DNA from 4 places in the Novosphingobium sp. FG90 genome. Region 1 is predicted to be linked to each of the others. Evidence: predicted binding sites of a transcription regulator. Region 1 holds the regulator's gene; each other region holds the start of a gene.
What was found. The regulator LexA, encoded in region 1, represses DNA repair genes until DNA is damaged. The targets are predictions, from matches to a motif close to GTTCCNCNCTTGTTCT.
Positions count from the first base shown of each region.

Region 2: a site for LexA is predicted at 4,003-4,018, ahead of uvrA (excinuclease ABC subunit UvrA). Genes of this name have one in related genera too.
Region 3: a site for LexA is predicted at 4,489-4,504, ahead of ACODRZ_RS12255 (putative DNA modification/repair radical SAM protein). Genes of this name have one in related genera too.
Region 4: a site for LexA is predicted at 3,806-3,821, ahead of ACODRZ_RS04510 (MmcB family DNA repair protein). Genes of this name have one in related genera too.

Region 1 is NZ_JBMDIO010000009.1:128,207-136,151, reverse strand. It holds gene moaC (cyclic pyranopterin monophosphate synthase MoaC) at 1-262, shown strand, start outside; gene ACODRZ_RS10920 (molybdopterin molybdotransferase MoeA) at 259-1,479, shown strand; gene lexA (transcriptional repressor LexA) at 1,581-2,273, shown strand; gene ACODRZ_RS10910 (ComEC/Rec2 family competence protein) at 2,436-4,655, opposite strand; gene gltX (glutamate--tRNA ligase) at 4,686-6,152, shown strand; gene ACODRZ_RS10900 (citrate synthase) at 6,164-7,447, shown strand; gene ACODRZ_RS10895 (sensor histidine kinase) at 7,818-7,945, opposite strand, start outside.
Region 2 is NZ_JBMDIO010000029.1:969-8,913, reverse strand. It holds gene ACODRZ_RS20215 (ABC1 kinase family protein) at 1-113, shown strand, start outside; gene ACODRZ_RS20210 (hypothetical protein) at 123-497, opposite strand; gene ACODRZ_RS20205 (hypothetical protein) at 497-1,474, opposite strand; gene ACODRZ_RS20200 (hypothetical protein) at 1,813-2,217, opposite strand; gene ACODRZ_RS20195 (hypothetical protein) at 2,333-2,740, opposite strand; gene ACODRZ_RS20190 (hypothetical protein) at 2,862-3,860, opposite strand; gene uvrA (excinuclease ABC subunit UvrA) at 4,030-7,008, shown strand; gene ACODRZ_RS20180 (hypothetical protein) at 7,277-7,945, shown strand, end outside.
Region 3 is NZ_JBMDIO010000011.1:83,418-91,362, forward strand. It holds gene ACODRZ_RS12235 (FecR family protein) at 1-807, opposite strand, end outside; gene ACODRZ_RS12240 (RNA polymerase sigma factor) at 865-1,389, opposite strand; gene ACODRZ_RS12245 (hypothetical protein) at 1,527-1,781, opposite strand; gene ACODRZ_RS12250 (UdgX family uracil-DNA binding protein) at 1,842-3,248, opposite strand; gene ACODRZ_RS12255 (putative DNA modification/repair radical SAM protein) at 3,245-4,486, opposite strand; gene infA (translation initiation factor IF-1) at 5,012-5,281, opposite strand; gene ACODRZ_RS12265 (hypothetical protein) at 5,339-5,461, shown strand; gene ACODRZ_RS12270 (hypothetical protein) at 5,591-5,764, shown strand; gene ACODRZ_RS12275 (hypothetical protein) at 6,397-6,552, opposite strand; gene rsgA (ribosome small subunit-dependent GTPase A) at 6,545-7,582, opposite strand; gene ACODRZ_RS12285 (hypothetical protein) at 7,851-7,945, shown strand, end outside.
Region 4 is NZ_JBMDIO010000003.1:254,071-262,015, reverse strand. It holds gene ACODRZ_RS04540 (hypothetical protein) at 1-270, shown strand, start outside; gene ACODRZ_RS04535 (hypothetical protein) at 702-923, shown strand; gene ACODRZ_RS04530 (deoxyguanosinetriphosphate triphosphohydrolase family protein) at 960-2,306, shown strand; gene ACODRZ_RS04525 (hypothetical protein) at 2,569-2,784, opposite strand; gene ACODRZ_RS04520 (helix-turn-helix domain-containing protein) at 3,272-3,523, shown strand; tRNA gene ACODRZ_RS04515 (tRNA-Arg) at 3,656-3,732, opposite strand; gene ACODRZ_RS04510 (MmcB family DNA repair protein) at 3,835-4,332, shown strand; gene ACODRZ_RS04505 (DEAD/DEAH box helicase) at 4,804-6,267, shown strand; gene ACODRZ_RS04500 (sterol desaturase family protein) at 6,572-7,312, shown strand; gene ACODRZ_RS04495 (DUF2141 domain-containing protein) at 7,324-7,722, shown strand; gene ACODRZ_RS04490 (MFS transporter) at 7,763-7,945, shown strand, end outside.

The DNA of each region.
Region 1 (7,945 bases):
CATGTGCCATCCACTTGCACTGGACGCGGTGAACCTAGATTTCTCGTTTGAGGACACGGCGATCAGGGTTGTTGCGAAGGCTTCGCTGACCGGCAAGACTGGTATCGAAATGGAAGCTATAACAGCAGCTTCCATCGCACTCGTAACAATCTATGACATGGCTAAGGCGCTCGACAAGGGCATGATCATCGGCGACATTCGCCTTGTCGAAAAGGTTGGCGGCAAATCCGGCCACTGGAAAATGGACGGATGGGCCGAGTGACCGATCGTGAGCTTCTCTCGCTTGAGGATGCGCAGGCCCGCCTGCTGGCGCTTGCCGCGCCGCTCCCGATGGAGCGCGTCGACATCGAAGGGTCGCTGAACCGATATCTCGCAGAGCCGCTGCGCGCCAGGCGCACTCAGCCACCTGCCAATCTTTCCGCAATGGACGGCTATGCCGTTACCGCAGGCGACTTGCACGGACCATGGCGCGTAGTCGGTGAAAGTGCGGCTGGCCACCCTCATGTCGGCATGCTGTCGACGGGAGAGGCGGTACGCATTTCGACGGGAGCGCCACTGCCAGACGACGCGGCGGCGGTAATCCTGCAGGAAGATCTCGTGCGCGACGGTCAGTCCCTGACACTGTCCGGTGACCTGCCCGAGCCCCCGCATAAGCATATCCGGCATTGCGGTATGGACTTCGCCGAGGGTGCGCAAGTCATCTCCTCCGGCATGTGCATCACACCGGCGCAGATGGCATTGGCGATCGCCGCTGGCCATACGCATCTGCCCGTACATCGGACACCGCGCCTCACCGTGATCGACAGTGGTGATGAACTCGTGGCCGATCCAGAACTCTGCGCACCGCATCAAATCCCCGCGAGCAATGGCACCATGCTGGTCGCAATGGCGGGGGCGCTTGGCATCAACGCCCGCCGGATCGGACCGGTGGCGGACGATATCGATGCCATAACATCCGCTTTCGAAGCTTCGGGCGACGTCGATCTCATCGTAACGAGCGGCGGAGCCTCAGTCGGGGATCACGACCTCATTCGCCCGGCACTCGAGCGCTGGGGCGCCTGCATCGATTTCTGGCGCGTTGCGATCAAGCCGGGCAAGCCCATCCTCGTCGCCACGCGCGAATTGCCGGGACGGCGGCAGATCGTGCTCGGCCTCCCCGGCAACCCGGTGTCCAGCTACGTCACCGCCTATCATTTCCTCCTCCCTCTTCTGCGCGCAATGCAAGGCGCTGCGCGTCCATTGCCCATGCGCCTAACCACCCGACTGGGCATGCCGCTGCGCGCGAGCGGTCGCCGCAGGGAATTCTTGCGGGGCTGGTGGAACGGGCAAAGCGTGATGGTGCACGAACTGCAGGACAGTGGCGCCCTGTCGTCACTGGCGGCGAGCAATGTCCTTGTCGATCGCCCGGCGATGGCTGGACCCGCCGTAACGGGCGATGAAGTCCAGATCTTCCTACTCCATAATGGCGGTATTGCCTGAAGCATTGTTATTTGGTTGCTTGATTGTTCTCTCAATGTTCACTACCAGAACAAACGGGATCAGGGTTCGCCTGGTTCGGAGGTCACGAAAAGGCAGCGACAATGTTGACGCGCAAGCAGCACGAATTGCTCCGGTTCATCCAGACCCGGCTTGAGGAGAGCGGCATCTCCCCCAGTTTTGAGGAGATGAAGGAAGCGCTCGACCTCAAGTCCAAGTCCGGTGTGCACCGCCTGATTTCGGCATTGGAAGAGCGAGGCTTCATCCGCCGCCTCCCCAATCGCGCGCGCGCCCTGGAGGTCCTGCGCCAACCCGACGATACGGGCAGCAAGGCGCCTCGTCCCTCCGCTGCCAATAGCAATGACGGGATCGCACCTGTGCAGACGCCGCGCCGTGCGGTTGAACCGGCCAATGACGTGATCGAAATTCCGCTGCACGGTCGCATCGCCGCAGGCGTTCCCATCGAGGCTCTTGAAGGGCAATCGACCCTGCCTGTCCCAGCTGCTCTGCTCGGTTCGGGTGAACATTATGCGCTGGAGGTATCTGGCGATTCGATGATCGAGGCAGGTATTCTCGACGGCGATTTCGCCCTCGTTAAGCGCACCAATGCCGCGCGGGACGGTGAAATCGTGGTGGCCCTCATCCGTGGAGAGGAGGCCACCCTCAAGTACCTGCGGCGTGAAGCTGGAATGGTCCGTCTAGATCCCGCGAACGCCGCTTACGAGCCGCAAATTTATGGGCCGGATGAAGTGGAAGTTCAGGGCAAGCTCGCCGGCCTGCTCCGTCGATACAACTAAGTTCTAAGCTTACACACCGTCACCATCACGAGCGGGCAGAGCTTTTCGGAGCAGCATTAAGCTGAGCCGGATTACTTGGCCCCACTTGTGGTGGCGATTTCTGTTGAATCGACTGCAAGCAATAATTCTTTCGAGGAACTTCACTTCCCCGCGAGTGAAGCATTATTTTGCTGCCAGTGATCCATTGAGACGGCTCTGGGGTGGCGAGGCACGCCACCAGCCATGTTCGCCTTGGGCCTGCGCCACGGTATCGATCCGAGCCTGGTCCAGATATATGGCCAGTCCTCCGGTACGCTCAAGAGAACCACGATCAGCCTTGAACCAGCGTGGCCGACAACTGCGTGGTAACCACCGATCCGAAATAACGATATCGCTACGCTCACATGCAGCCGCAAGCGAACGTTCTGCCACGGAATCGCGCCCTCGCGAAATCAGCAGGTGCCAGGTCTTTCCCGATCTCCGGACGGGAACAGTGCAGAAATCCGGATTGCACAGAGCGCCCGGCAGCTTGTCGAAAGTAGCAGGCAGAGTTTCTATCCCCGCGAATTCCATAAGATTGTCCCGAGCGTAGCCGCTTCGGCTGTTCCTGAGCAAAAACAGCCGGTTTCCATCGTCTTCCACAAGGCCCACGTGACGCCCGTCGCCCGACACCAGTACGTCCGCAGGCGGCGCCATCGCCAGAAACAGCACCCCGATGGCAGCAACCGGAAGCCCTGCCCAGCGGATGCGACCGCTCCACAAGCCAAGCCAAAGCCCTCCTGCGACAAAAAGCAGGAACGCCCATGCATTCGTGCCCGGCAACAGGTTGACCGCGCCCGGCCTGGAGGCAAACCAGTGGGCCAATCCAACCAGCATATCCACCGAGATCCCGGCGAGCCACCAGAATGGCCCTCCCATCCCCACGATGTCGAGCATGAGCGCGCAAGCCAGCAACGGCATCACGATAAACGTCGACCACGGGATCGCGACCACGTTGGCAAGGGCTCCATACACACCCGCGCGGTGAAAATGGAACAGGCCGATCGGCATGAGTGCCAGGTCGATGACCGCGCCGGTCAGCAGGAGGAGGAGAAGATGCCGGACGCCTTGCGCTGCCACCCCTTCGTCGCGCGGCCCGAGGAAATGGCGCACCGGTTCGGAGGTACTGACCGCGATCAGCGCCAGAACCGCGCCGAAGCTCATCTGGAAGCTCGGCCCCATTACCGCCTCAGGCCAAAGCAGCAGGACGCTGAACGCCGCAACAGCCAGCATGCGCAAGGACAGGGGTTCACGCCCGAGGGCCAGCGCCGCCAGAACCAGCAACGCCCCTATGCATGACCGAACGGTAGGGACTTCGGCGCCGGACAGCAGCGTATAAGCCAAACCTGCGAGCGCCCCTACCCCGGCCGCGACTACCGGTAGCCTGACCCTCAATGCAATCCATGGGAAAAATGCCAGCAACCGAATTACCAGGAGATATACGGCGCCCACCATGGCGCTGACATGCAGGCCACTGATCGACAACAGGTGCGCCAGCCCCGAATCGCGCATGGCCTGGTCATCGGCCTCAGAGATTCCGCCCCGATCGCCAGTGACGAACGCAGCCGCGATACCTGCCCGCTCTTCGCCGATGCGAACCCGAATATGATCCGTCAACGACTGCCGGACATCCGACAACCCAAACCGGCCTCCGCTGGCTTTCCGAACGACCTTCACTTCCCCGATTACCGAACCGCTGGCAGCGATACCCGCGAACCAGGAGGTTCGCGCAAAGTTGTATGCACCCGGAAGCATAGGCGGAGCCGGAGGCATGAGCCTCGCGCGGAACGCCACCAGGTCTCCCACGCCGATGCCGGCCGCAGCCTCCTTGCCGGGAACATTGAGACGAACCTTGATGGCCGTGCCGTGTAACGGGTCGCGCATGGCAAGCAGCAAACGATCGCGCGCGAGCGCAGGCTGCGACTCCACTGACAGCACATGTGCGGTAAAACTACCCGTCGCGGGCCTGCCTATCGCAGCCTGGCCGACGAGTTCCGAGCGCGCCCATACAGCAAGACAACCGGCCACGACGAGCAACGGCAGCAGCATCATGGCCCGTCCCAGATGAGGATAGGCATTCCGCAAAGGAAAGGATGCATAACAAATTGCAGAAACTGCAACAAAGAGGCAGCAAAACCCTATCCACCATGCCGCGGATGATAGCCAAAACCACGCGATTATGCCGGTTGCGAAGGCCACCGTCAGCCACGGAGCCCGCTCGAAACCGGCGCCGGAAAGAAATCGCTCGACGACTGCCAAAACCCTCGACAAGAGGCCCGCAGCGGTCCATGGCCCATGCTGCAATGCAGCGGTTCCGGGGCTACCCGGAGGCGAAATTTCACAGATTGCGGCCGGGGTCCCCATGGTCGCCAATAGGACAGGAAGGTCGGGTAGATGGCAAGCGGCAGTGCATCGGGCGAGGCGACTGGCAAGAAGGCCCCCGTGCCCTCCCCTGTCGTAACGCGCTTTGCTCCCTCGCCGACCGGTTATCTCCATATCGGTGGTGCTCGCACTGCGCTGTTCAACTGGCTCTTCGCCCGGCACCACGGTGGCAAGTATCTGCTACGCATCGAGGACACAGACCGCGCCCGTTCGACCGAATCCGCAATCGACGCCATCTTCGACGGGCTTTCCTGGCTTGGTCTCGATGGTGACGAAGCGCCGGTGTTCCAGTTCGCCCGCTCCGACCGCCATGCCGAAGTCGCTGCGCAACTGATCGAGAACGGTCACGCCTATCGTTGCTACCTGACGCAGGAAGAACTCGCAGAGCGCCGCCAGAAGGCGCAGGAAGAGCGCCGCCCGTTCCGCATCGACAGCGAATGGCGCGATGCCGATCCCTCGACCTGGCCGGCCGACCGCTCGTGGGTGGTCCGCGTCAAGGCCCCGCGCGAAGGCTCGACGACGATCGAGGATCTCGTGCAGGGCACGGTCACCGTGCAAAACGAGGAAATCGACGACTTCGTCATCCTGCGCGGCGACGGCACCCCGACCTACATGCTGGCCGTGGTGGTCGATGACAACGACATGGGCGTCACCCACGTCCTGCGCGGCGACGATCATCTGAACAACGCCTTCCGCCAGCTCGTCGTCATTAACGGCATGGGCTGGGACGTTCCCGTTTACGGCCATGTGCCGCTGATTCACGGCTCTGACGGGGCAAAGCTGTCCAAGCGTCACGGCGCGCTGGGCGTCGATGCCTACCGCGACGAAATGGGCCTGCTGCCCGAAGCCGTGTTCAACTACCTGCTGCGCCTCGGCTGGGGACACGGCGATGAGGAAATCATCAGCCGCGAGCAGGCGATCGAATGGTTCGACATGGTAGACGTGGGCAAGAGCCCGTCACGCTTCGACCTGGCCAAGCTTCAGAATCTCAACGGGCACTACATCCGCGAGGCCGACGATGTGCGGCTGGCGGGCCTCGTCGAAGCACGCCTCAACGGCGTGGAAGGCGACGAGCCTGCCGACCTGCTGGTCCGCGCCATGCCCGTGCTCAAGGTCCGTGCCAAGGACCTCAACGAACTTGCAGAAGGCTCTGCCTTCCTCTTTGCCAAGCGCCCGCTCGCCATGAGCGAGAAGGCGCTGGCGCTCCTGACCATCGAGGGGCGCGAGCGCCTTGCGGCTATTCATGAGCGCCTGTCCGGCCAGGCCGACTGGACACTCGAGGCATTGGAAGCCAACCTGAAGGCAATGGCCGAGACCCTCGGATTGGGCCTCGGCAAGCTCGCGCAACCCTTGCGGGCAGCCCTGACGGGTCAGACGACTTCGCCGGGGATATTCGACGTACTGGTATTGCTCGGACGGGAAGAAAGCCTCGCGCGCATTGGCGAGCAGGCACAGGTTCCCGCCGGGTCGCAGTCATAAGGAGATAATTGGTGGGTGATCAGGCTAAACTGAGCGTCGGTGGCGCGGAACACGACTATCCCGTTCTGAAGGGAAGCGTGGGTCCGGACGTCATCGATATCCGCAAGCTCTACGGCCAGACGGGCGCGTTCACGTTCGATCCGGGCTTTACCTCGACCGCGAGCTGCGAGTCGGCGCTGACCTACATCGATGGCGACGAAGGCGTTCTGCTGCACCGCGGCTATCCGATCGGCCAGCTGGCCGAGAACTCCTCGTTCATGGAAACGAGCTACCTGCTTCTGAATGGTGAACTGCCGAGCAAGGATGAACTTGCGACGTTCGAGAACACCATCACGCGCCACACCATGCTGCACGAGCAGCTGGCGACGTTCTATCGCGGTTTCCGCCGCGACGCGCATCCGATGGCGATCATGTGCGGTGTGGTCGGCGCGCTTTCGGCGTTCTACCACGATTCGACCGACATCGCGGACCCTGAGCATCGCAAGATCAGCTCGCACCGCCTGATCGCAAAAATGCCCACGATCGCGGCGATGGCCTACAAGTACTCGGTCGGCCAGCCGTTCCTCTATCCGGACAACAAGCTGAGCTACACCGGCAACTTCCTGCGCATGACCTTTGGCGTGCCCGCAGAAGAGTACGAGGTGGTCCCGGCGGTCGAAAAGGCGATGGACCGCATCTTCATTCTCCACGCCGACCACGAGCAGAACGCCTCGACCTCGACCGTGCGTCTTGCCGGTTCGTCGGGCGCGAACCCCTTCGCGTGCATCGCGGCGGGCATCGCCTGCCTCTGGGGTCCTGCGCATGGCGGCGCAAACGAAGCCGCGCTCAACATGCTCAAGGAGATCGGCACCCCCGATCGCATCCAGCACTACATCGACCGCGCCAAGGACAAGAGCGATCCGTTCCGCCTGATGGGCTTCGGTCACCGCGTCTACAAGAACTACGACCCGCGCGCGACGGTCATGCAGTCGACCCTGCGCGAGGTGTTCGAGGCACTCAACGTCACCGATCCGCTGTTCGAGACCGCACTGCGCCTCGAAGAGATCGCGCTCAGCGATCCCTACTTCGCGGAAAAGAAGCTGTTCCCGAACGTGGACTTCTACTCGGGCATCATCCTTTCGGCGATCGGCTTCCCGACCACCATGTTCACCGTTCTGTTCGCTCTGGCGCGCACCGTGGGCTGGGTTGCGCAGTGGAACGAAATGATCTCCGATCCCGGCCAGAAGATCGGCCGTCCGCGCCAGCTCTACACCGGCCCGACGCAGCGCGACTACGTGCCGCTCGACAAGCGCTAAGGGTCATATCCGCGAGCATTCGCGGTTACCCGACAAACGGCCCTCGCGAACGCGGGGGCCTTTTTCGTTGTGCCTGCGGTGAGAACTTGTCTCTTTTGAGCAATCGCGCCACAATCCCGCCGCATCCGGAGCGCAACCTCCCTGCTCGAATGGGGGCGCACTTTAATGCCGATTGTTAGATTCCTGGCGACAATCCTAGGCCTTCTGGCGGTCGCCGCAGGGATTTTCGTAGTCTTGCAAGGCACCGGGGTACTCAAGTGGCCGGCGGGCAGTGCCATGATCGCCGATCGTGCCTGGGCCGTGCGCGGTGCTGTTTTTGCGATGGTCGGCGGTATCGTCGTTTGGCTGGGCCGCAGGTGCTAGATCGGCTTCAGGCGTCCGTATCCACCGGAACTTCGAGAATGAACCGCGCACCGTGGCCCGGGTCGCTCTCGATGAGCAAATCGCCGCCCATGGCGCGAGCCAATCGCCGCGATATATAAAGTCCCAGGCCAGAAC
Region 2 (7,945 bases), on a different contig from region 1:
GGGCGGATGAGAAGCCCGCCGACCTCTCGAACGCGATTCGCCGTGCCGGCACATTCGTGGCTGCGGCTATCCTCGTGCACGCGGCAGCGGCGCTGCTGACGGCCGTGCTGTGATGCACCGGGTCAGAGAAACCGCAGCTCCGATATCTTTACGACGATGCCCGCGATCCTGTCGATGATGCCGACGATCTTCTCGATCGTCCCGGCCGTCTCGGCGATGTCGTTCGCTTCCTCGTGAGCGGCCTTGGCCCTGGCGGAGAGGCTGGCGACCAGATCGCCGGCCGCGATCTGTTCGTCGAGGGCCTGCAGCGCATTGAAGGCGAGCGCGCGTAGCTGGATCGCACCGTTGGCAAGCGCCTGGTTGGCCTGCTGATAGGGCGAAGCCGGATCGGCCGAGAAGGGCGACACCGCCATCACACGCTCGGCCGCGCCCATGGCTTCCACCAGCGCGTTGCGGGTTTCGCGGTAGGCGGGCAGGGTCTTGAGTACGATTGCCATCACTGTGCCTCCCCATCGGTCGCGCCAAGCGCGGTTGTCGTCGCCTGCAATGTCCCGGCGAGAGTGATCAGGCTCTCGATCGCGGCCTCGAGTTCCTTGAGAGAGGCCCCCTTGTGCGCGGCGGCGACAAGCTTGTCGTGCGCCTTGCCGATAGCCGCGAAGCGCTCGTGGTCGGAGAATGTGTTGCGATACGTGTCCACTGCCAGGAACAGCCGATCCTGCGCCGGTCGGATCTGGGCAGGATCGCCGGTTGAAACCGCCGCGTCAGCTTCGACCTGCGCCTCGCGCAGCATGTCGTAGGCGCCGCTTTGTTCGTAGAGCTTGAGATGGCTGTCCGTCTCGGCCAGCAGGCCTACCGCTTCCTTCACCAGCGGGTCACCCTCGATGATGATACGCTTGAGCGCGGCGGCGCGCTTGCCGTTGAGATAGAGGTTGCCCACTTGTGCGACCAGACCGGCGATCGCCTGCAACTTCGGCGTCGAGTTGCCCGCCGACTGACCCCGGGCCTTGCGAATGGCGCCGTCAAGATCACCGAGTGAGGTCGCGAGGCTGCCCAGCGAATTGGCGAATCGCTGGTTGTCGGCGGTCGTGTCCGAAGCCAGCAGCACCAGGCTTTGCGCATAGCTGTCGAGCGCGGCATCCAGCGCCAGGATCGACGAGAGTTCGATCTTGGGCGGCAGTGGTCGAAGCGTTCCGTTATCCAGCACCATCAATCGGCACTGGCGCGGATCCGGCGGCGCAGCGCCATCTTCTGGCAGGGCCATCAGCGCGGCGCAGCCCTGCCAGCGCAGGCTCACCCTGTTATCCGCAAGCCCCTGCCGGAAATGCTCATCCTCGGCGGCGACGACTTCGGACAGGCGGCGGCTGTGCTCGGCGGTGGCCGCAGAGGTCAGTTCGCCGAACTGCGCCGCAGCCCCGCGATAGCGATCGACCGTACAGCCACCGAGAAGCAGCGCGCAACCTGCCGCCAAAGCCACGCCGGTCGAGGTCGCACCTGAACGCCTCGATCGCGCACGAAACGATAACCGGTGATCGTGAAACACCGTCACTTCCCCCTGCCCGGTTCTGCAGAAGTGGTTCGCTCGCGCGCATTGATAAAAAGTGCGGCGCGAATACGCGAACGATGATTCTGGCAGAATTTTCCCCGGAGACATGTTGGCCACCGGGGAGGGGTGAAGTCAACGCATTACTGTATGACGATCAGGTATTCGCGATTACAATATTTCAATACCGCAAGAATTTCTTCGGATCGCAAGGGAGCAGGAGCAGTCGGACAGACGCTGCCGTCTTTCTGAAAATGATGCCGGGCACCCGCTTACTGCGCGCAGTGTTCGTAATAGCCCGCGCGGCATGCCGCGACATCCTCGCGCCATTCACGCATTTCGCGGTCGTATCGGCGCCGGTCCCGGGCATAGTCGGCGCGCGCCGCGTCATAGTCGCGGCGGTTCGCGGCGTATTCACCCTCGTCGCGATAATCTGCGTCAACATCGCGGCGGCTGCGGGCTGTATCGTAATCCCGCCAGCCTTGGGCATAGCCCGCATCGCGCTGCCGCACGTAATCGAGCTGCTCGCGGTTGAGACGGCGGATCGTCGCCGCATCGCGGGCGATCGCTTCGGGGGTCATCGTCGGATCGCGCGGATCGTCGGCAAAAACAGGGGCGGCGATGCCCGCCACGAGAGAAAGCGCCACCATGCGCCCGAACAGCCGCAAAGCCCCCATATGTCTTGAATCCCCTGAACCTGATCGACGCACCCGATGGGCGCTATCTGCCAGCAGCTTCGAGGACGTGCAAAGGAGTTGCGATGAGCGGTTCGTCGCCTGATGGCGCTGGCGTTCAGCGTCCGCCGGAACCGGGCGCCTGCGGGTCAGCGGGACACTTCAGCGCGTTGCCGTCCCAGCAGGCCGGGTTCCTGACCTCCCACTGCCTGCGGTCGGCGCGATAGTCCTGCTCGGCGGCGTCGTGACGGTCGAGCGTGGCATCGTAGGCGGCAGTATCGCGTGCGGTCTTCATGTCGTTGAGGGCGAGGGCCGCATCATACTGCGCCTGGCTGGCCTCGTTGCGCGCAAGCTGTTCGTGCGCGGCGGACGCCTGCTCGGCATTGAGCATCCGCCGTTTTGCCTCGGGATCGCCTGCTTCGGGCGCGCTGACGGCGGGACGTGAGGCCGCGTCCTGCGCGACGGCGAAGTGCGGCACGGCGAAGGCGACAGCCGCTGCGGCGGCAAGTTTCGGGATATGGCGCATGGCTTTCTCCTGATCTCACAAGCCGCGCGGAAGGCGGCTTTGGTTCGTCGGAAGAAACGTGCGCGAAAGGGCGGGGTTTCCGGCTTGTCTTCCGGATGCCCCGCCCCGTCGTCTTCAGCCTTTACGGGCGCCTGCCGATATAATGTCCGACGTAGCGCGAGCCGTCGCTATCGCGTGAGAACTCGAACACGATTGCCAGTTCGGCGCGGTTCGGGCCGAAGTTGCGCCCACGGAAGGTGCCGCGAAAGCCGTGGACCTGATCGACCAGAGTGCCGCTCCAGCTGCTTGTCGCGCGGTCGAATCTGCCTTCCGCCGCCAGCAGGCCGGACTGGGTCAGGTTGTTGTCCGCGACGATCGACAGCGGGATCGATCCGAATATGAACGTGCTCGACGGCGTGTAGGACCAGGTGATGTCGCGATCGTTGCTGACGATGCGCGCAAGGTCGAGGTCCCGACCACCGGGAATCCCGCCGAACAGCGTTGCGCGGCCGGTATAGCCGAGGTAGTCGGGAAGCGGGTCGTCGGGCGATGACGGGCTGCCCACCAGCGCCACCCGGTACTGGTAGCTGGGATGGGTGGTGCCGTCGGTGTCGGTGATCGTCCTGCTATGGCGCCACATGGCCTGTGCCGTGTACCGGGGCTGGGCCGGCAACCCGAATGCCGTCAGCATGAGCCAGTGGGCGCGCTGGTCCTTCTCGTAAAGTGTGTAGGTCAAACCCTGCACACGGTCCTGCGCGGTGAAGCTGACGAGTGCACCATCATAGAAGAAGTTCAGTCGTTCCGGCTCGCGGGTATAAGCGAGCGAGGCGTTGTGGTCCTGGTCCATAAGGCTGCCAGAGGCGAAGTACTGTCTGTCCGGCACGGTGCCCTGTCCGGCTTCGATCACGAAGTTCGCCGAATAGGCCAGGTTCGAACTCAGCGCGAAGTCGGTGGAATAATCGGTCACCACGTAGCTTGGTGCCGGCGTCGGAGCCGGGGTTGGGGCCGGAGTTGGAGCTGGCGTGGGCGCCGGTGTCGGCGCAGGCGTGGGTGTCGAGCCGCCGCCCGAACCGGAGACGCCACCCCCGCACGCGGCAAGCGTCAGCGCGCTTGCCGCGAGGACAAGATTCAGAAATCGCAATGGTATTCCCCCGTAGTCGCAGCGGGAATTAGGCACCTCGCGAAGCGGCGCGCAAGTGGGCGCGGAGATGTCCACAAGACTTGCCTTGGCGGCAGGGCACCCCATCTACGGCGAAACCCGCGATGCGCCCCCTTGAAGCGCGCGAACAAATCTGGAACACGTGCCTCCCATGAGTCTCACCCACATCACCGTGCGCGGCGCGCGCGAGCATAATCTCAAGGGCTTCGACATCGCGCTCCCGCGTGAGAAGCTGATCGTCATCACCGGGCTTTCGGGCTCGGGCAAGTCGAGCCTCGCGTTCGACACGATCTATGCCGAGGGCCAGCGCCGCTACGTCGAGAGCCTCTCGGCCTATGCGCGCCAGTTCCTCGAGATGATGCAGAAGCCGAATGTCGAGCATATCGACGGCCTCAGCCCCGCCATCTCGATCGAGCAGAAGACCACCAGCCGCAACCCGCGCTCCACGGTCGCGACGGTGACCGAGATCTGGGACTACATGCGCCTGCTGTGGGCGCGCGTCGGCGTGCCGTACTCGCCCGCCACCGGGCTGCCGATCGAGGCGCAGACGGTGTCCAACATGGTCGACCGGGTGATGGCGCTGCCCGAAGGCACGCGCCTCTACCTGCTCGCCCCCGTGGTGCGCGGCCGCAAGGGCGAATACCGCAAGGAACTCGCCGAGTGGCAGAAGGCGGGCTACACCCGCGTCCGCATCGACGGCGAATTCTACGCCATCGAGGACGCCCCCGCGCTCGACAAGAAGTACAAGCACGACATCGAGGTCGTGGTCGATCGCATCGCGGTGAAGGAGGGCATCCAGACCCGCCTTGCCGACAGCTTCGAACAGGCGCTCAAGCTGGCCGAGGGGCTGGCCTATGTGGACCTTGCGGATACCACCGTCGCAGAGCTGGGAGCAGGTGCTTCGACAAGCTCAGCACGAGCGGGGGAGGGGGGAGCCACCAACCCCGCTCAGGCTGAGCCCGTCGAAGCCCGCACGCAACAGAAGGGCCTGAAGAACGCAGGCCTCCCCGCCAACCGCATAGTCTTCTCGGAAAAGTTCGCCTGCCCCGTCAGCGGCTTCACCATCGAGGAGATCGAGCCGCGCCTGTTCTCGTTCAACGCCCCGCAAGGCGCGTGCCCGGCCTGCGACGGCCTCGGCGAGAAGCTGCTGTTCGACCCGCAACTGGTCGTGCCGAACGAGCACCTGACGCTCAAGCAGGGCGCGATCGTGCCCTGGGCCAAGTCCAACCCGCCCAGCCCCTACTACATGCAGGTGCTCTCCAGCCTCGCCGAACACTTCGGCTTCGCGCTGACGACGCCGTGGGACGAGCTTCCGGGCGAGGTCAAGCTGGTGATCCTCTACGGCACCGGCGGCAAGGCCGTGCCGCTCACCTTCAAGGACGGGCGCAAGGAATACACCGTCAACAAGGCGTTCGAGGGCGTCATCGGCAACCTCAACCGCCGCATGCTGCAGACCGACAGCGCCTTCATGCGCGAGGAACTGTCCAAGTACCAGACCGCGCAGCCCTGCGAGACCTGCGACGGCAAACGCCTCAAGCCCGAGGCGCTGTCGGTCAAGATCGCCGGCAGCGACATCGCCGACGCCGCGCGCCTCTCGGTGGCGGACGGGTTCAGGTGGTTCGGCGAACTCGAAGGCAAGCTGACCCACCAGCAGCAGCAGATCGCCAAGGCCATCCTCAAGGAAATCAACGAGCGCCTCGGCTTCCTCAACAACGTCGGGCTCGACTACCTCAACCTCGACCGCACCTCGGGCACGCTGTCGGGCGGCGAGAGCCAGCGCATCCGCCTCGCCAGCCAGATCGGCTCGGGCCTCTCGGGCGTGCTCTACGTGCTCGACGAGCCCAGCATCGGCCTGCACCAGCGCGACAACGACATGCTGCTCGAAACCCTCAAGCGCCTGCGCGATCTCGGCAACACCGTGATCGTGGTGGAGCATGACGAGGACGCCATCCGCACCGCCGACTACCTCGTCGATCTCGGCCCCGGCGCGGGCGTCCACGGCGGGCAGGTGGTCGCCGAAGGTACGCTCAAGCAGGTGCTGAAAAGCAAGGAGAGCCTCACCGCGCAGTACCTCAACGGCACCCGCCGGATCGAGGTGCCGAAGGAACGCCGCAAGGGCAACGGCCACTTCGTCACCGTCGAGAACGCACGCGCCAACAACCTGACCGGGGTGACCGCGAAGTTCCCGCTCGGCACCTTCTGCTGCGTGACCGGCGTGTCCGGCTCGGGCAAGTCCTCGCTCACCATCGACACGCTGCAGGCGGGCGCCTCCCGCCAGCTCAACGGCGCGCGCGTCATCGCGGGCGCACACGACAAGATCACCGGCCTCGAAAAGTGCGACAAGGTGATCGAGATCGACCAGTCCCCGATCGGCCGCACCCCGCGGTCCAACCCCGCGACGTACACCGGCGCCTTCACCCAGATCCGCGACTGGTTCGCCGGCCTCCCCGAATCCGAAGCGCGCGGCTACAAGCCCGGCCGCTTCAGCTTCAACGTCAAGGGCGGGCGCTGCGAAGCCTGCCAGGGCGACGGCCTCATCAAGATCGAGATGCACTTCCTCCCCGACGTCTACGTGACGTGCGAGGAATGCCACGGCAAACGCTACAACCGCGAAACGCTGGAGGTGAAGTTCAAGGGCATGTCCATCGCCGACGTGCTCGACATGACGATCGAGGACGCCGAGGAATTCTTCAAGGCCGTCCCCCCCATCCGCGACAAGATGCACATGCTGAACGAAGTCGGCCTCGGCTACGTCAAGGTCGGCCAGCAGGCGACGACCCTGTCCGGCGGCGAGGCGCAGCGCGTGAAACTGGCCAAGGAACTCGCCCGCCGCTCCACCGGCCAGACGCTCTACATCCTCGACGAACCCACCACCGGCCTCCACTTCGAAGACGTGCGCAAACTCCTCGAAGTGCTGCACCGACTGGTCGACCAGGGCAACTCGGTGGTCGTGATCGAACACAACCTCGACGTCATCAAAACCGCCGACTGGATCATCGACATGGGGCCGGAGGGAGGCGTCCGCGGCGGCCAGATCGTCGCCGAAGGCACGCCCGAAGAGGTGGTGAAGGTCAAAGGCAGCTTCACCGGAAGCTACCTCAAGCCCCTGCTGGGAAGCTGGGCGAAGTAAACCGCTATTCCTCCCCGAGCTTGCTCGGGGAGGGGGGCCATCCGAAGGATGGTGGAGGGGCACAGGCGGTTCAGGCGAAGGGGGAAGAAGAAAGTAGAAATGCGAGGGCCATCGCCCTCGCGCTCCCGGGAATGTCGAGGTTATTTAAAATAGGCGAAGGCATTTTGGTGGATCTATCTATTATGTGAATAATAGCAGCGTGCTGGCTTGCGTCGTCAGTATTGCTCCCTAATCTGACCATTGATCACCCATTGTCCGAAGGTATGTCATGGCAGATGAATCGGCGGAAGCGTTTCGGAAAATATACTTCTTCAGGGTCGAATTCTTTCAAGACATAATTGAGAGTTTGCCTGACGCGCTTCGCCGAATTAAAGGGCTAAGTTTCGATGATAATGGTCGCTACAAAGTCGATACATCCGGCATTAGATATTCGGCGTACCCCGATACAATAGAGTATCCGCTTCGTTTGAGATTTGGAAAGATCAGAAGAGATACTTTGCCACAGATTGAGTTGGCGGGTAAATTAAACAACCTGGAAATCGATGAAGATGCTGGGATTATTGATCTCAGTCATGCCGTCATCTTTTCCGATGGGTTTGTAGCTGCTGAATGGAATCCTGATGGTCCTAAGTTATCAGCTCTTGGGCATTACATTTTTGAAAAAGGAAAGATGAATTCTCGCCCCGTTTTCCTGAATTTGCTTGAGCGAGATATTGTCGAAGTTCTAAATTCTTTGAATTCCGTAAAAGTATTAGAAATAGATCTTCCTCCGAGTGCTGCTGCTTTGGCTCGTGAAGCAGATGAGAATTTGGCAGCTGCAATACGGGCTACGTCGGCTCTAGGTGCGACAAAGAGAACCAATTTCGTTCTCACAGCTGATAGTCCTACGCAATCGCTTAGAGATCTCGCGGTAAAATTGGCTTCGATCATAAAGGGG
Region 3 (7,945 bases), on a different contig from region 1:
TTCGATGCCGGTCGCACGCTTGAGCCGGGCCGCGACGTCCTCCAGCGTGGCGCTTTCGAAGGTCAGGCGCCCCTCTCGCCATTCGCCGACCTGTTCGGCGGGAAGGCGGGTAAGGGTGTAGTCGCTCGCCCCGGCAGCGCGGTACAGCACTTCGCCCGGCGATACGCGCACGTCGGCGCCGTCGGGGTCGAACTGCACGGCGCCTTCCGAAACCGCGACGCTGAGCCCCTGGGCATCGTGACGCACGTCGAAGACGGTGCCGATATCGACCAGCCGCTCGCCATCCACCGCCACCTCGAAGGGGTGTGCGGCGTCGTGGCGCACGGTGAACAGCGCCTGCCCGTGTTCGAGCCGGGCGTAGCGCTTGTCCTTGCGGTCGAATTCGACGGCGGTGCCGCCCGCCAGTTCGATGCGGGTGTCGGCGTCCAAGGTCACGCGGCGGGTTTCGCCCAGCGCCGTCTCGACCGTGTAGAGGTCGCGCTGCTGGCCCTGGAATGCCCAGAACCCGGCCACCACCGCAAGGCTCGCGGCGATCGCGCTGGCCAGCCACGGCCGGCGGCGGCGCGGAGGCTCTGCCACAACGCCGTCGTCGCCGGTGTCGTCGTTTGCAGGGGCAGAAAGGGCGACGAGTTCGGCGGCATCGGCGACCGAGGCCGTGACTTCGTCATAGGCACGGGCGTGCGCTGGGTCGGCCTCGAGCCAGAGGGTGAACGCTTCCCAGTCGGCAAACGCGGGATCGCCTGCGCGCACAGCCCAGTCGAGCGCCTCGCCTCTGATAGTATTGTCACTCGCCATGTCGTTCGCCATCGGGCGCTCCTTCACCGGCGAAGACGGAGACGATCGGCGCCAGCCTCATCGTGGGCCTCATTTCGACCGTTCCTTCCATTCGGCGAGCGCTCGGTAGGCGACGCGCAGGTCGCTTTCCACAGTGCTCAGGCTCAGGCCCATTTCGGCCGCCACGACCTTCTGCGCAGCCCCTTCGATGCGGTGGCGACGAAAGATCGTGGCCACCCGGGCGCCCAGGCTATCGAGCAGGGCAAGGACGCTGGCGGCCTCCTGTGCGGCGGCGATGCGACGTTCGGCGGAGGGCTCGGCGGAAACGCCGGGCGGGTCGCCGGCGTTCACTTCGGTCCAGTCCCGGTCGCGCACGTCGGCCTGCCGGGTCGAGCGAAAACGGTCGATCATCAGCAGGTCGGCAGTGCGGAACAGGTAGGAGAGGGGGGAGGCGACCGGGCCGGGACGGCTGGCGGCGATCTTCAGCCAGACTTCCTGGACGAGATCTTCCGCAGCATCCCCCGCGCCGCGCGCGCGCAGGAAGCGCAACAGCTTCTCCCGATGTTCGAGAAAAGCCGCCTCGAGGCCGGCTGTGGGAGAGGTTTCTACAGTCACGAAGCGTGGAGCACGAAGGTGGGGCTACTCTGGGTCGGGCAGCCTGATAGACGTTCGCGCGCTTCCGGGGAAGTACTCGCAGGCCCCACCTCCGAAGTTACAGGGGCAGGACCTGCGAAAGTTCCTGTCTGGCGCCGTCAGTTAACGGCGCGAATGTGGTGTCCGGGCTGGATCGCGGCAGCCGGTGCCGTTTCCATCAGGCGATCGTGCTCGGCGAAGACACGCTCTATCTCGGCGCGTTTGTCGAAGATCATGCGGGCGACACCTCCCGTCATTCCGCCTTCGTCACCAACCCGGCCGAGGACGCCGGCAAGATCTTCGAGAGTCGCGCGTTCGGGGCTACTGTGGAGCCCGCCCTTGGAGTCGCGGTAGGCAGTGCATTCGCTGGCCATGACCATTCCCCTTCAATGTTTGCCGAATTAGTGAACGCGCGGGTGCCCCTGGAGTTGCACCTAGTCCACTCCACTCGCCGCAAGAACCTGTGCGAGCCCGGCAAGATCATGCGCGAACCGTGCATGTTCGCGCTCCCGGGCCGCCCCGTCGAGCCGCAGCAGGTAGCTAGGGTGCGCGGTGAGCCAGACCAGCGTGTCGTCGGGCAGGGCGATGGCCTGCCCACGTTCCCGGCCGATCGCCGGCGTGCGTCCGAGCAGGCCCCGCGCGCTGCTTGCGCCAAGGGCGAGCACGACCTTCGGCTTCACCAGTGCACGTTCGCCATCCAGCCACCAGCGGCAGATGTCGATCTCGCCGGCGGTAGGCGCCTGATGGAGCCGGCGCTTGCCGCGCGGAGCGAACTTGAAGTGCTTTACCGCATTGGTGACATAGGCAGCCGAGCGATTCACCCCGGCTTCGCCCAGGGCGCTGTCGAGCAACTGGCCGGCGGGACCGATGAAAGGCCGGTTTTCGCGCTCTTCGGTATCGCCGGGCTGTTCGCCCACGATCATGAGCCGTGCCGTCTTCGGTCCTTCGCCCATGACCGCTCGAGTGCCGTTGCAGCCGATGGGACAACGACGGCATTGCGCGATACCCTCTGCAACCGCCTGAAGGCTGGACGGGACCGCTTCCCGAGCGAACAGGTCCGACCCGGTGGCGATCATCGCGGCCTCCCGCTTGTGAGCCCCGGCGATGAGATCGGGAATCTGGCGCGCCTCGGGTAGGTTCTTCCAATATCGGCGCGGCATTTCCTTGAGCATCATGCCCACCTTGAGGCGCGCGGGATTGAAGATCGAACGATAGTAGCCGAGCCAGAGTTCCTCGGCCGCGTCCTCGGCGGGGGCATCGTCGCGCGATGCCGCAGGCCCCTCCAGCAGCGCCGTCCCGTCCCAATGCAGCGACAGGCGCGGGGTCAGGATGGACCAGCGCTGGCTGGCGAAGCGATTGACGAAGAAATCCGCGTTGGCGCGTTCGATGCGATGTTCGGGCTCGAACCAGGCGACGAAGCGTTCCACGCCGTCCTCGTCGGCCACGGACCGGAAACGGACGAACGCGCGCATCTTGTGCATGTCGCGGCGGACCTGCTTCGCCATGCGTTCCAGCGCGGCGACATCGCGGTCTGCGGCGTCCTCAATCAGCCGGGGCTGGTCCTGCAGGCGCCAGAGCACGCGATACAGGAGGGCGAGGCGGGCCGGGTCGCAATGCAGGATCACGCTGCGGGCGAGGTCGAGGAAGGCCCGGCTCGCCCGAACCTCCCGCAGTGTCCCGGGATATGCAAGTGCGGTGAAAGGGGCGGCGAAAAGGTCAGCCACGCCATCCGCCTCGCCCCACGTCGTGTCCTCCGGCGGTACGCCGCGCGCGACGAGTCGCCGCGCCTCATCGCGCCAGGCCTCGAAGTCGTCGGGCTGCGGGATATCCGCTGCGATCACGCGAACAGTTCCATCTGCTGCGCCGGCGGCGCGAGCCGCGCGCGCAAGTCGGCGCGGTCGAGGAGCAGGGTGGGGCGCCAGTCCGCCGTCACGATGAAAGGGCGCAGCTTCTTCATCGAGACGCTGAGCCGGGCGAGGTCCTCCAGCCGGATCGATCGATGCCGCCGCGCAATGAGGACCGCGTCGACCGCCTTCACGCCCAGCCCGGGTACCCGCAGCATCGCCTCGCGCGGGGCGCGGTTGAGATCGACCGGAAAGCGATCCCGGAACTTCAGCGCCCAGGCCAGCTTGGGGTCGATATCCAACGGCAACATGCCGTCGTCCTCCGTCGCCTGCTGCACCTCCTGCGGCGCAAAGCCGTAGAAGCGCATCAGCCAGTCCGATTGGTAGAGCCGGTGTTCGCGCATCAGCGGCGGGCGCTTGAGCGGCAGGACGGCGCTCGCCTCCGGAATCGGGCTGAAGGCGGAGTAGTAGACCCGCTTGAGCGAGAAGCGGTCGTAAAGGGTGCTGGCCTTGCCGACGATCTGCGCGTCGCTGGCGCCGTCCGCGCCGACGATCATCTGAGTCGACTGCCCGGCGGGTGCGAAAGTCGGCGCCTTGCGAAAGCGCTTGCGGGCATCGTGCGCCTCGATGATCGCGCCGGACAGCTTGCCCATCGCTCCCTCGATCGTCGCTCCGTTCTTGTCGGGGGCGAGACGCGAAAGCCCGGCGTCGGTCGGCAGTTCGACGTTGATCGATACGCGGTCCGCCCAAAGCCCTGCCTGCGCGACCAGTTCTGGGTCCGCCTCCGGGATCGTCTTGAGGTGGATGTATCCGCGGAAATCGTGCTCTTCACGCAGGATGCGCGCGACTTCTATCAGTTGTTCCATCGTGTGGCTGGAGGACTTCACGATGCCCGAACTGAGGAACAGTCCCTCGATATAATTGCGACGGTAGAACGAGAGCGTGAGGTCTACCACTTCCTGCGGTGTGAGCCGTGCGCGGCGCACGTTCGAGCTCTTGCGGTTGATGCAGTAATGGCAGTCGAAGATGCAGTGGTTGGTCAGCAGCAGCTTGAGCAGCGAGATGCATCGGCCATCGGGCGCATAAGCGTGGCAGATGCCCATGCCTTCGGTCGAACCGAGGCCCCGCCCATCACGACTGTCCCGCTTGGCGGTGCCGGAAGACGCGCAGGAGGCATCATACTTGGCGGCATCGGCAAGAATTTCGAGACGGTCCATGACGGTGGAACGGGACATTTGTTCCTTATATGTTCCTTCCTAAATCTTTGCAAGCAAGGGAATGGTGAGTCGGCATGTCCGGGAAATCCGGATTGGTCGGGAGCCTTTGCCGAACCACACTCCAGACGCTGCCGACGGGTCAGCCCTTGCTAACCCCCTGTCAAACGGCAGCGGTCGCGGCGATCGGTATCCCGGTCGCCGCGGCCTTGAGTCTGAAGGTGAAGAAATGCCCGGAGAGGCATGACGATTGCCGGCGACGATCGGTTCTTCGTGCCGCAATCGCGCTATATACCCCCGAGACTGTGCTCGCTTGCGGGATTGAAAAAGACGCCCGGCCATTCTTTCGATGGCGCGGGCAGGTCGGTTCAATCGACCATCGCGGCAACAAGGCGTCGTAGATGGTCCCGGCTGAGAAGGCCGGATGGCCTCTGGTTCACGGCATGGCGCAAGGCGAGCGGGTGGTAGATGGCATTTTCGGGTCGCGTTCGAGCGCCTGGGGTAGTGATGTACATGTTATCCTGTGCGCGGGGTTTTCCCGCCTTTTTATCTTCTGAAACCGCTGCGCCGTCTCGGCGGTCCGCCGGCTTGTCCCGGCGTTTTTTCGCGAAACACGATCCGGCCTTTGGAAAGGTCGTAAGGCGTCATCTCGACGTGCACGCGATCACCGACGACCGAGCGAATGCGGAACTTGCGCATCTTGCCCGCCGTATAGGCAATGATCTTGTGCTCGTTGTCGAGCAACACCGCGAAGCGTCCATCGGGGAGTATCTCCTCGATGTAGCCTTCCATCGTCAGCAATTCTTCCTTGGCCAATCCATGATGTCCCGAATACGAGGGTGCCCGACGTCATGCATGCGCAGAACGGCGGTCATGAAAGCCAGGCTGATGCTTGAAAAAATGCCTGCGTTGCGCGGGCCAGCTTTCGTCAAAAACGATGCAGCGATCTCCATGTACGCGAAAAAATCAAATTTTCAACAGGGCGCAGATTTTTAAATATTATTCCCGATTCATAGAATGCACTCGCCGGTCGAAGCGAAATCGTGTAAAAGAATTATATTGCCGACGATTTCTGCACATCGGCGACTGAGAGACTCAGCGCGCTCCCGCAAAAAGGAGAGCCCGATGGACCTCAATCAGCTACTTTTTCATCATCAGATTGCGCTCATTCAATACGCTGTGCACGATAAGGATGTTCATTCGCGTCGGTCGCGGTTCGATCTGGTGCGTCATTACGAAACCCGGATTGCTCGCTTGCGCAATGACATGGGGGTCGCGGCCTATCCGCAATGGGCATGACCTGGCCTGCATCAAACCCCTTTGCCTGCCCGCGCTATCGGCCGGCGGGAGTCCCGTCATGCGGACGGCAATGGAACCGCGCTTCGAGGGACGACCTGACCTTCCAACGGCGAAGCGAGATATCCGACCTTGCCTTCGCTTTGCTGGGCGGTCGCGTGGCGGCGCGGGACTTCCTGTCGAGTCCCGGTCCCGATCACGTGGGGACCATGCTTCAGACCGCCACCGCGTCTGTGATGGGCCAGATCCAGATCACCCATATGCTCTGGAAGATCGCCGCGCATCGCATGCGGCCTTATTGCTAGGAATTCCAAAATGGACAGCGAAAGCAAGCCCGACAGGCCAATTCGCGCAAAAGTGCGATGGTCCGATCGACCCAAGCTCGCGCCCGACGCAGCGATCCGACAGGGGTTGGTGACCAAACTAGCGCTTGAGGCACTGGGAAATCGGGATCAGGCCATTGCGTATCTTAACGCCGCGTGCGGCAAGCTCGGAGGGCGGCCGCTGGATCTTGCGGTGGAGTCGGCAGAGGGGCTGAGCCGGGTCGAACGTGCTCTTGCGGACCTCAGGCCTGCATCCTGATCCGGGCGTCCATGCATCGTGCAGCCAGGGAATTGGACGCTCCGAGCGCCTGTTCAGCTGCTCTTTTTCGCTTTGTGCGCGGCAAGCAGTTTATCCAGCTCGTCGATCCGGACACGTTCCGCCGTTCCCTTGGCAAGCCCCTTCAGCCGGCACTCGGCCCACAGACTTCTGCGCTCTGCCTCCAAGGCCTTGAGATATAGATCAGCCATCCTTCTTCTTCCTTGTGCGAGTGCTGTTGGCTTTCGGCCGTCGGCCGAAAGGTGTTTCTTCATCTTCAGCGCGCAGTTTGCGCCAGCGTTCCAATCGCTTGGGCTTCAGGCGTCCCTCCCGGACCATCGCCTGCACGGCGCAGCCAGGCTCTGCAACATGGGTGCAGTCGCTGAAGCGGCAGTTGCGTGTCACGGACACGATATCGTCGAATACTTCCGCAATTCCTGCTGCAGCTTCGGGTATGTGAAACTCCCGCATGCCCGGCGTGTCGACCAGCCACCCTCCTTCGATGAGGCCATCGAGGCGATGGAGCTGGCGAACGGTAGTTGTGTGCCTGCCCTTGCCGTCCGCCTCCCGGACGGGCTGCGTGGCAAGGCTTTGCGATCCGCGCAAGGTGTTGATCATCGTTGATTTTCCAACCCCCGACGAACCCAGCAGTGCCACGGTCTTCCCGGTCCCGCAATAAGGAGCAAGTCGCGCCACGCTTTGCGGGTCTCGCCCGTTCACCGTTTCTACCTGCAGGTCTGCCTGCAGCGATCTGGCGCTCTCCAGGAACCGGTCGAGACTGTCTGAAAGATCGATTTTGGTGAGCACGATCACCGGCGTGACGTCGACTTCCCGCGCCATCACGAGATAGCGCTCCAAACGAGCGATGTTGAAGTCCTGATTGCACGACGTCACGATGAAGAGCGTGTCGACATTCGCGGCGAGCAGTTGAAGCCGGCGCTGGTCGACCGGCGCCGTGCGTTTGAAAAGGTTGATGCGGTCGAGGACGCGCAGCGGCTCCCGCCGCGCACGATCCATCACCAGCCAGTCGCCGACCGTAGCTCGATCCTCAGGCCCCCGGTTAATCGGCAAAGTGGATGGGATCATCCCGCTGACACCGCTTCCGGCGACTTCGACCATGCCGCGATGCACTGCCAATACGCGGACAGGACAAAAATCGTCGCCTCTCTCATGCGGACTTAGCTGATCGTTGAAAAAGGGGCTCCAGCCAAGATCTGCAAGGTTGAGTTCGGTAGATGTCATCGACGGATGGTGAGCTTTCGTCCGGTTGAGCCTCATGCGAGGAAGATGCTTTCGGCCAACCCCTATACCATATTCACGCATAAGCCATGCCTGCCCTCCCGGCGTGCCTTTTTTATCTCGCGGCGCCGGGCGGGAGGGCGCCGCCGGCCTTTTGTGCAAGGCGGTCTCGCCGGATCGTGCCGGTGTCGAATGATCGGGTTTGGTCGCAAATAGATATGCCCACTGCTTCTCGATGGCCTGCCGCGCAAATTAGTGCTATCGATGAAAAATGAAGCGAGAGAAGGAAAAAAGGCGTGCTGATCACGGCGCACGCGCCCTCAAGATGGTAAATGAAATCAGGGCTTCGATCGCCAATCTCCACGA
Region 4 (7,945 bases), on a different contig from region 1:
GAGCAGTGGAGCGACGAGGAGCGGCGCAAGCCCGGCTGGGTACAGAAGCCCTTGGCGTGCGACTTCATCGCCTACGCCTTCGCGCCGTCGCGCCGATGCTACCTTCTGCCGGTCGTGCTGCTCCAGCGCGCCTGGCGGCACAATGGGCGGCATTGGATCGAGCGGTTCGGCCAGCGGCGGGCATGGAATGTTGGGTATGTGAGCACCAGCGTACCTGTGCCGCTGCCGGAGATGGCGCAGGCGCTGTTGCAGGCGATGTTGGTGGAATAAGCTACGTCGTGCACAGATACGCTATGAGCCGACATGGTCGGCCGTGCGACTGATACAATCACAAGCAACTCCTGCCGAACGTCCCGGGTGACGCAGGTTTAAATGGGCGTTTTTGTCGCTACACCAACGAGCGCGATACAGGTGCGCTTTAAATGCGCTCAAAATGCGCGCCGGATGCATCGTACGACGTGAAGAATTTTTTTCGTGAATCACGGCGTCAAAAACGTATCGATGCGTCCTACGGCGTTTGACGGGCAAAAAGTGCGGATCGCACTGGCGGCGTGAGAGCGGCCGGATTTGACAGAATATGTGGAAATGAGAGAGTGAGCGCTCGCTGGCGTCCGCTGGCACCGAACGCGCGCATTGTTCGTTACTATATAGATGACGACATTACGCGAAACCGGAGAGGTCTAACCAGGTGGAGAGCAACCATGGCAGATAAGGACCCGCAAGACACAGAGATTCTCGCGACGATCCGCGAAGCAGGCGACGACGGCGTTGACCCGCAGAAGTTGATCGACACGCTGACGGTCAAATATCAGTTGCCTGACGTGATCGAAGCACTGCAGCGCGCCATTGAGCGCGGTAAAATTTCGCTCACTGGCGAAGGAATGGTCATTTCCTTGATGCCTGAGCTGGCAAACGCCGCATAAAGTACCGACGGGGGGTATTAGGTGACTGCTGGGGGGGTGTCGTCGCTGGATGCGGCACGTGTTAGCCGGTGTTTCAGTGACGAAACAGCTTCTGGCGAAGATCAGCGAACGCCGTTCGAGCGTGACCGCGATCGCATTTTGTATTGTTCGGCATTTCACCGGCTAGCGGGCATCACCCAGATCGTTCGCGCCGGTGAATTGGACATATTTCACACCCGCCAGCAGCACACGTACAAGGTTGCCCAAATCGGGCGACGCTTGGCGGAACATCGCATTCGTGAGCAACCGGTCGAGGCTGCTTTGCACGGGCTCCATCCGGAGGTCGTCGAGGCTGCCTGCCTAGCGCACGACTTGGGGCATCCTCCGTTTGGACATGCGGCCGAGATGGAGCTTGATGACCTTGTCCGCAACCCGACAAAGGCTGGTGGTCTGCCCGAGGATGCTGCGGACGACGGTTATGAGGGAAATGCTCAAACCTTTCGCATCCTAACCAAGCTAGCCGTTCGGTACAGCAAGGATAATCCGGGCTTGGATCTCACGCGCGCCACGCTCGCGGCGACGCTCAAGTATCCATGGCTGCGCGACCACGGCCACGATAAAAAAAGGTCGAAGTGGTCGGCCTACGCATCTGATGAGCGGGAATTTCGTTGGGCCCGAGAACACTGCCATGGCGAGTTTAAGACCGCCGAAGCAGAACTCATGGACTGGGCGGACGACATTTCGTATTCCGTTCATGATCTCGAGGATTTTCACCGGGTGGGCATTATCCCATGGCGGGAGATCGTATCCAGCGAAGCGCGTGAAGGGCTTATTCAAGGCGTCCTAAAGGATTGGAAGCGGGACCCTCAATATCCTGCGGACGCACCGCGTCGGGTAAGCGCGGCCCTCGATCGTGTGACGAGGAAGCTCATCCCGTTTCCCACCGTCGCCAACGAAACCTACACTGGTACGCGGGAGCAGCGGCGCCAGCTCCGCAATTTCTCGTCGCTGCTTATTGGTCATTATGTTCGGGCAGTGACGCTTAGTAAGGATACTACCGGCCCCGCAGTCGCTATCGCTGACTGGGCGGCAGAAGAAGTCCGCGTATTGAAGTACTTCGCCCGCCGCTACGTTATTGGCTTGCCCGCCCTTCATGCCCAACAGTTCGGGCAAAAGCGGATTGTGCGAGAACTCTTTGGGATATTCCTAGAGCAAGGCAAGAGCGGCAATTTGAAGGTGCTGCCCGCGAGGCTGCGTTACATATGGGAAGACAATCCAGATGAGAAGCCGGCCCGCCTGGCCGCTGATTGTGTCGCCTCTCTGACGGAAAATGAAGCCTACCAACTCCATGGCCGTCTGATGGGTACGGCAAGCGGGCTGGTTCTCGATCCTATCGTCCGTTGAATTGAGTGTTTGACCGGAAGCGGCAATGCCTTCCGGCTATCCCTGCTCTTACCGGAGTGCTGCACAACACGTCGGTCATCGGGATTTTGCGTTATGTCGAGCCCATCGCTCGACAAAGACCGCCTCCAAGCTGTGTATGCGTCGAAGCGACGACTGTTCTCGTGAGCCTGACCATGAACGCTGGACGATCACCTACCGAGCCAGGGCGACGCTGATAAGTGCATGCGCTATCCCCGCTTGTCGCCATGCCCTAAGGTGTTGATCAAACGTCCTTCGGAATCGGCCGGCCAAGGTAACTGGTCTCACCCTGCCTGCGAGCCTCCCAAGCGTTTGTCCGCTCGCGAGCGTAAGCCTTCTGCACCCGGACCTTGCTGATGCCGTACCGCTCGGCGAGCTGGCCGAAGGTTGCCCCGTCGATCACCGCGACATAGATCGCGGCGTTCCGTTCATGCTCGGGGCTTAAATTCTCGGCAGTCATCTTCGTTCTCCAGGCGCTGGGACGGATCCAGCCCGAGCGCGCCAACTACCTAATCACAGCCCCCACCGTCACCCCCTCCGTCGGAACTATCGCACCACGCGCTTTGTCTAGCCGGATCGCGGCTGATCTCCTCCTCGGCGAATCGGGCACCAATGCCGGACGGGAGATTGTCGATTGATCTCCATCTCTACGGGAGAAATCGCTTTGTAGACGCACACCCTACGCAACGCCGTTGCGGGATTATTGTTCTATTTTAACGCATTAAATAATAATAAAATTAAAACTCCGCAACACTCAACGTGAAACTCATTGAGTTTTTGTCAAATTACCTTTTTAAATTAGACAATTGAACGACACTCATTGAGTTTTCGGCACTCATTGAGTATTTCTCACAATACTCAATGTAACTTGACTACATAGAGACATTTTACTAGCGTAAATGTTGCTTTGCGTAAGGCCCGCCAGCCTCCCTGCTAGGAGGTTGTAAGTGAATAGTTCACCGCATACTCCGCGTCGGTTCGTTCGCCGCGTCGAGGTGTTAACCGTCACTGTGGACGAAGCCCTCGCTATGATCGGTATTGGCCGGACGCGATTCTATGAACTGGTCGCAGACGGGACGATCTCAACCGTAAAGCTCGGCAGACGGCGCTTGGTGCATGTCGACAGCCTGAGGCAGCTTGTGGCGCCTACAATTCTGCCTGCGCCCTACGTGCCCCCGTCGCAGCTTGATCTGTTGTGATGTCTGCCTGCTCGCGCGCGGGACCGCTGCCATTCGCTCATAGCCCAGTCAAAATGAGGGAACGAATGGGGGTATTGATTTTGCGGCAAGCGCTGATTTCTATTTTAAATCAGTCGCTTGAATGGCGAAAGATGGTGCACCCGACAGGATTCGAACCTGTGGCCTCTGCCTTCGGAGGGCAGCGCTCTATCCAGCTGAGCTACGGGTGCAGTGCCAGCGCGGTTAGCAGACGGCGACGGGGGTTTCCAGCGCCAAATTCGCGTCTCATGCGATGACTTGTAAGTTCCCTATATGTTCCTATGATGGCGGATATGGCCGAAGTTGATTCGCTCTCCCTCGCCCCTTCGCATGGGTATACCGCCATGGCAGTGGCTCGCGGGATCGCCCGGCTGTTCGCCCGCAACGGCATCTGGTGCATGCCGGAAATGCCGCTGCGCTGTGGGCGGCGGGCCGATCTCATGGGGATCGACGCCAAGGGGCACGTCATCATCGTCGAGATCAAGGTGGCGCGCACGGACCTGCTCGGCGACGGCAAGTGGACCGACTATCTCGACTACTGCGACCGGTTCTACTGGGGGCTCTCTCCTTTGCTGGACCGCAGCCCGCTTGAGAGCGAGGCGTTCCTGCCCGACAGTTGCGGCGTGATCGTGGCCGATGGCTACGACGCGGAAATCCTGCGCCCCGCGCCGCTGCGCCAGCTGGCCGCCGCCCGGCGCAAGGTGGAGACGGAGCGCCTGGCGCGCGCCTCGCTGCGACGGCTGGTGACGCTGGGCGATCCGCATACGCTGCAGTGGGGGAATGAAGGGTAGCGATACCCGTCCCTTTCTTCGTCACCCTGAACTTGTTTCAGGGTCCATCGGGCAGTTGTTCCGGAGAGCTGGTGCCACCAACGGCGCTCCCGGTTTGCTGGGGCAAACCACCGGGCTTGAGGCGAGATGGACCCTGAAACAAGTTCAGGGTGACGAAGGAGAAGAGGGGAGCGAACTCTGGTCCGGAAATGCCAAGCCGCAGCGGGGTGGGCACGTCTTCAACTTATCCGCAATTTTCTTGCGCTTTGCCGTAATTCACACTAAGTGACCCGCCAGCAACCGGCGTGCGGGGTCCACCCCGCCGCAATCCGAGGGCAGCGTGAGGTCGCGGCATCAAGCCAAGACCGGCCCGGACTGGCGGTTGCGACCAACTAGCTTCCTTCCTCACGCAGGGTCGCCACAACGACACCTCGCTGTGCGCGCGCCTTTTTTTCAAAAGCCTTGCGCGCCCCGCACTTTTGAAAGTGACGCATGTCCTATTTCTCCGAACTTGGCCTCGCCGAGCCGATTCTCCGCGCTCTGACCGCCAAGGGCTACACCGATCCCTCGCCGATCCAGCGCAAGGCGATCCCCTCGCTGCTCGAAGGCCGTGACCTACTCGGCATCGCGCAGACCGGCACCGGCAAGACCGCCGCGTTCTCGCTGCCTTCGCTGCACCGTCTGGCGCAGGATCCCAAGCCGCGCCAGAACGCCGGATGCCGCATGCTGGTCCTCTCGCCCACCCGCGAACTCGCCGCGCAGATCGCCGAGAACATGCGCGGCTACGCGAAGTTCCTGAACCTGACGGTCCAGTGCATCTTCGGCGGCGTGCCCGTGGGCAAGCAGGCCCGCGCGCTGGAGCGCGGCGTCGACATCCTCGTCGCCACCCCTGGCCGCCTGCTCGACCTGATCGACCAGCGCGCGCTGACGCTGCGCCACGTCGAGATCTTCGTGCTCGACGAAGCCGACCAGATGATGGACCTCGGCTTCATCGTGCCACTCAAGCGCGTCGCCGCGCTGCTGCCCAAGTCGCGCCAGAGCCTGTTCTTCTCGGCCACCATGCCGCAGGCGATCGCCGACCTCGGCCGCCAGTTCATCAACGACCCGGTCAAGATCGAAGTGGCGCCGCAGTCGACCACCGCCGAGCGCGTCGAACAGTTCGCCACCCACATCAACCAAGCCGAAAAGCAGGCGCTGCTGACCCTCTCGCTGCGCGCGGGCCTTGCGCCTGACGCCGAGGAGAAGGCATCGCACGGCGCCATCGACCGCGCTCTGGTGTTCACCCGCACCAAGCACGGCGCCGACCGCGTGGTGCGCCACCTCGTCGCCGCCGGTATCCCGGCCGCCGCGATCCACGGCAACAAGAGCCAGGCCCAGCGCACCGCCGCCCTCGGCGGCTTCCGCCAGGGCACCGTGCGCGTCCTCGTTGCCACCGACATCGCCGCGCGCGGCATCGACGTCTCGGGCGTTTCGCACGTCTACAACTTCGAGATCCCGAACGTCGCCGAACAGTACGTCCACCGCATCGGCCGCACCGCGCGCGCCGGCGCCACCGGCGTCGCCATCAGCTACGTCGCGCCGGACGAAAAGCCCTACATCCGCGACATCGAACGCCTGACCCGCGTGAAGCTCGACCCGCTGGCGCTGCCGGAAGACTTCATGAACCAGGCCGCGCGCCTGCCCGCGCCCTCGCGCAAGGTCGAACAGCCTCAGGGCGGCGGTCGCGGTCAGGGCGGCGGACAGCGCAGCGGTAACGGCGGCGGTCGTGGCGGCCAGCCGCGCCGCGACGGCCAGCGTGGTGATCGGCCGCAGGGCGAGCGTAACCGCTCCGACGCACCGCGCGGCGATCGCCGTGAAGGCGGCGAAGGCGAGGGCGGTGAGCGCAAGCGTCGCTTCCGTCCGCGCGGCCCCAAGGGCATGGGTGCGCACAAGGGTGCCGTTAAGCGCGCAGGCTAAGAATGAAGTAAAGGGAATCTGGGGCCATTGCCCCAGACCCCGTTACTGTCGTCGTTGTTCGCGCAGCTACGTAGCGCGCTCAACGCGACGTTTCGTCATTGCGAGCGAAGCGAAGCAACCCAGGACGGCGTAATGCTGCCCTGGGTTGCTTCGCTTCGCTCGCAATGACGATGTGGGGGCGGCAATGGGCAGCACTGCGAAGCTGCGCGCGGGACTTCGACAGTATGGGGGTCTGGGGCCTTTGGCCCCGGGTTTTCTCTTTTTATCTTCCCCTTCCCCTTCTGAGGGCATACTCCCCGCGCCCATGGCGCTCGACGCTCCCCTTGTTGCGGTGTTTGTTTCCGCCTTTGCCATGACGGCTATCGTGGGCGTCCGTTATCTCCTCACGTCCGGCCTGTTCGCCTGGATCACCGCGCGAGTACGGCCCGGCCATTACAAGGGCCTGGACCGCCAGATCCGCGGCGAGATCGCATGGTCGCTCGCCTCGGCCGCGATCTACGGCATTCCCTCAGGCGTTGTCGCATGGGGCTGGCGCGAGCATGGCTGGACGCGCATCTATACTGATGTGCACGACCGGCCGCTCTGGTGGCTGCCCGTTTCGGTGCTCGTCTACCTTTTGCTCCACGACACGTGGTTCTATTGGACCCATCGCTGGATGCACCGGCCACGGGTATTCCGCATCGCCCATGCCGTCCACCACGCCAGCCGCCCGCCTACGGCGTGGGCGGCGATGAGCTTCCATCCGGTCGAGGCGCTGACCGGGGCGGTGGTGATACCGGCGCTCGTTCTGCTGGTGCCGATCCACGTCGGCGCGCTGGGCGTGGTGCTGACGATCATGACGGTGATGGGCATCACCAATCACATGGGCTGGGAGATGTTTCCTCGTGCCCTCGTTCATTCGCCGCTCGGGCGCTGGCTCATCACCGCCAGCCATCACCAGCGGCACCATGAAAGCTATCGATGCAACTACGGTCTTTATTTCCGCCACTGGGACCATCTATGCGGCACCGATGCCGGGCTGTCGCAGGCGTTCTCGCGACCCTAGGCCTGGTCGTAGTGCTGGCCGGGGCGACGGCGCCGCAGAACACGGACGTGTCGGTTTCGGTGACGGACATGCGTTCGGCGAAGGGGCAGGTGCTTGCCTGCCTGACCACGCGGCCCGATGCCTTCCCCGATTGCGCGAAGGACCCCCTGGCCCGCAAGCTGACGGTCACGGCGGGACACGACCTCCATCTGGACTTCGGCGCAGTGCCGCAGGGTCGCTATGCGGTGTCGCTGATCCACGACGAGAACGGCAACGGCAAGCTCGACACCCGGCTGATGATCCCGCGCGAAGGCTATGGCTTTTCGCGCGACGCGCCGGTGCGCATGGGGCCGCCCAAATTCGCGCAGGCGGCGTTCGACGTGGGCGGCGAACCTGTCCGCCTGGCGATCCGGATGCGATATCTGCTCTGATCGACTTGCCCCCGCCAGTCCCGCGCCTTACCCCTGAGGCGTGAGACGGGAAGAGGACAGGATCGAGGAGGCCGTCGAAAAGACGGTCGAGATGGCAACGGCGGACCTCGTGCCGCCTCCGCCGACGGGCGCGTTCTCGCCGTTCCGCTATCCGGTGTTCCGCGCGATCTGGACCGCCAACCTGTTCTCGAACCTCGGCGGCACGCTGCAGGGCGTCGCGGCG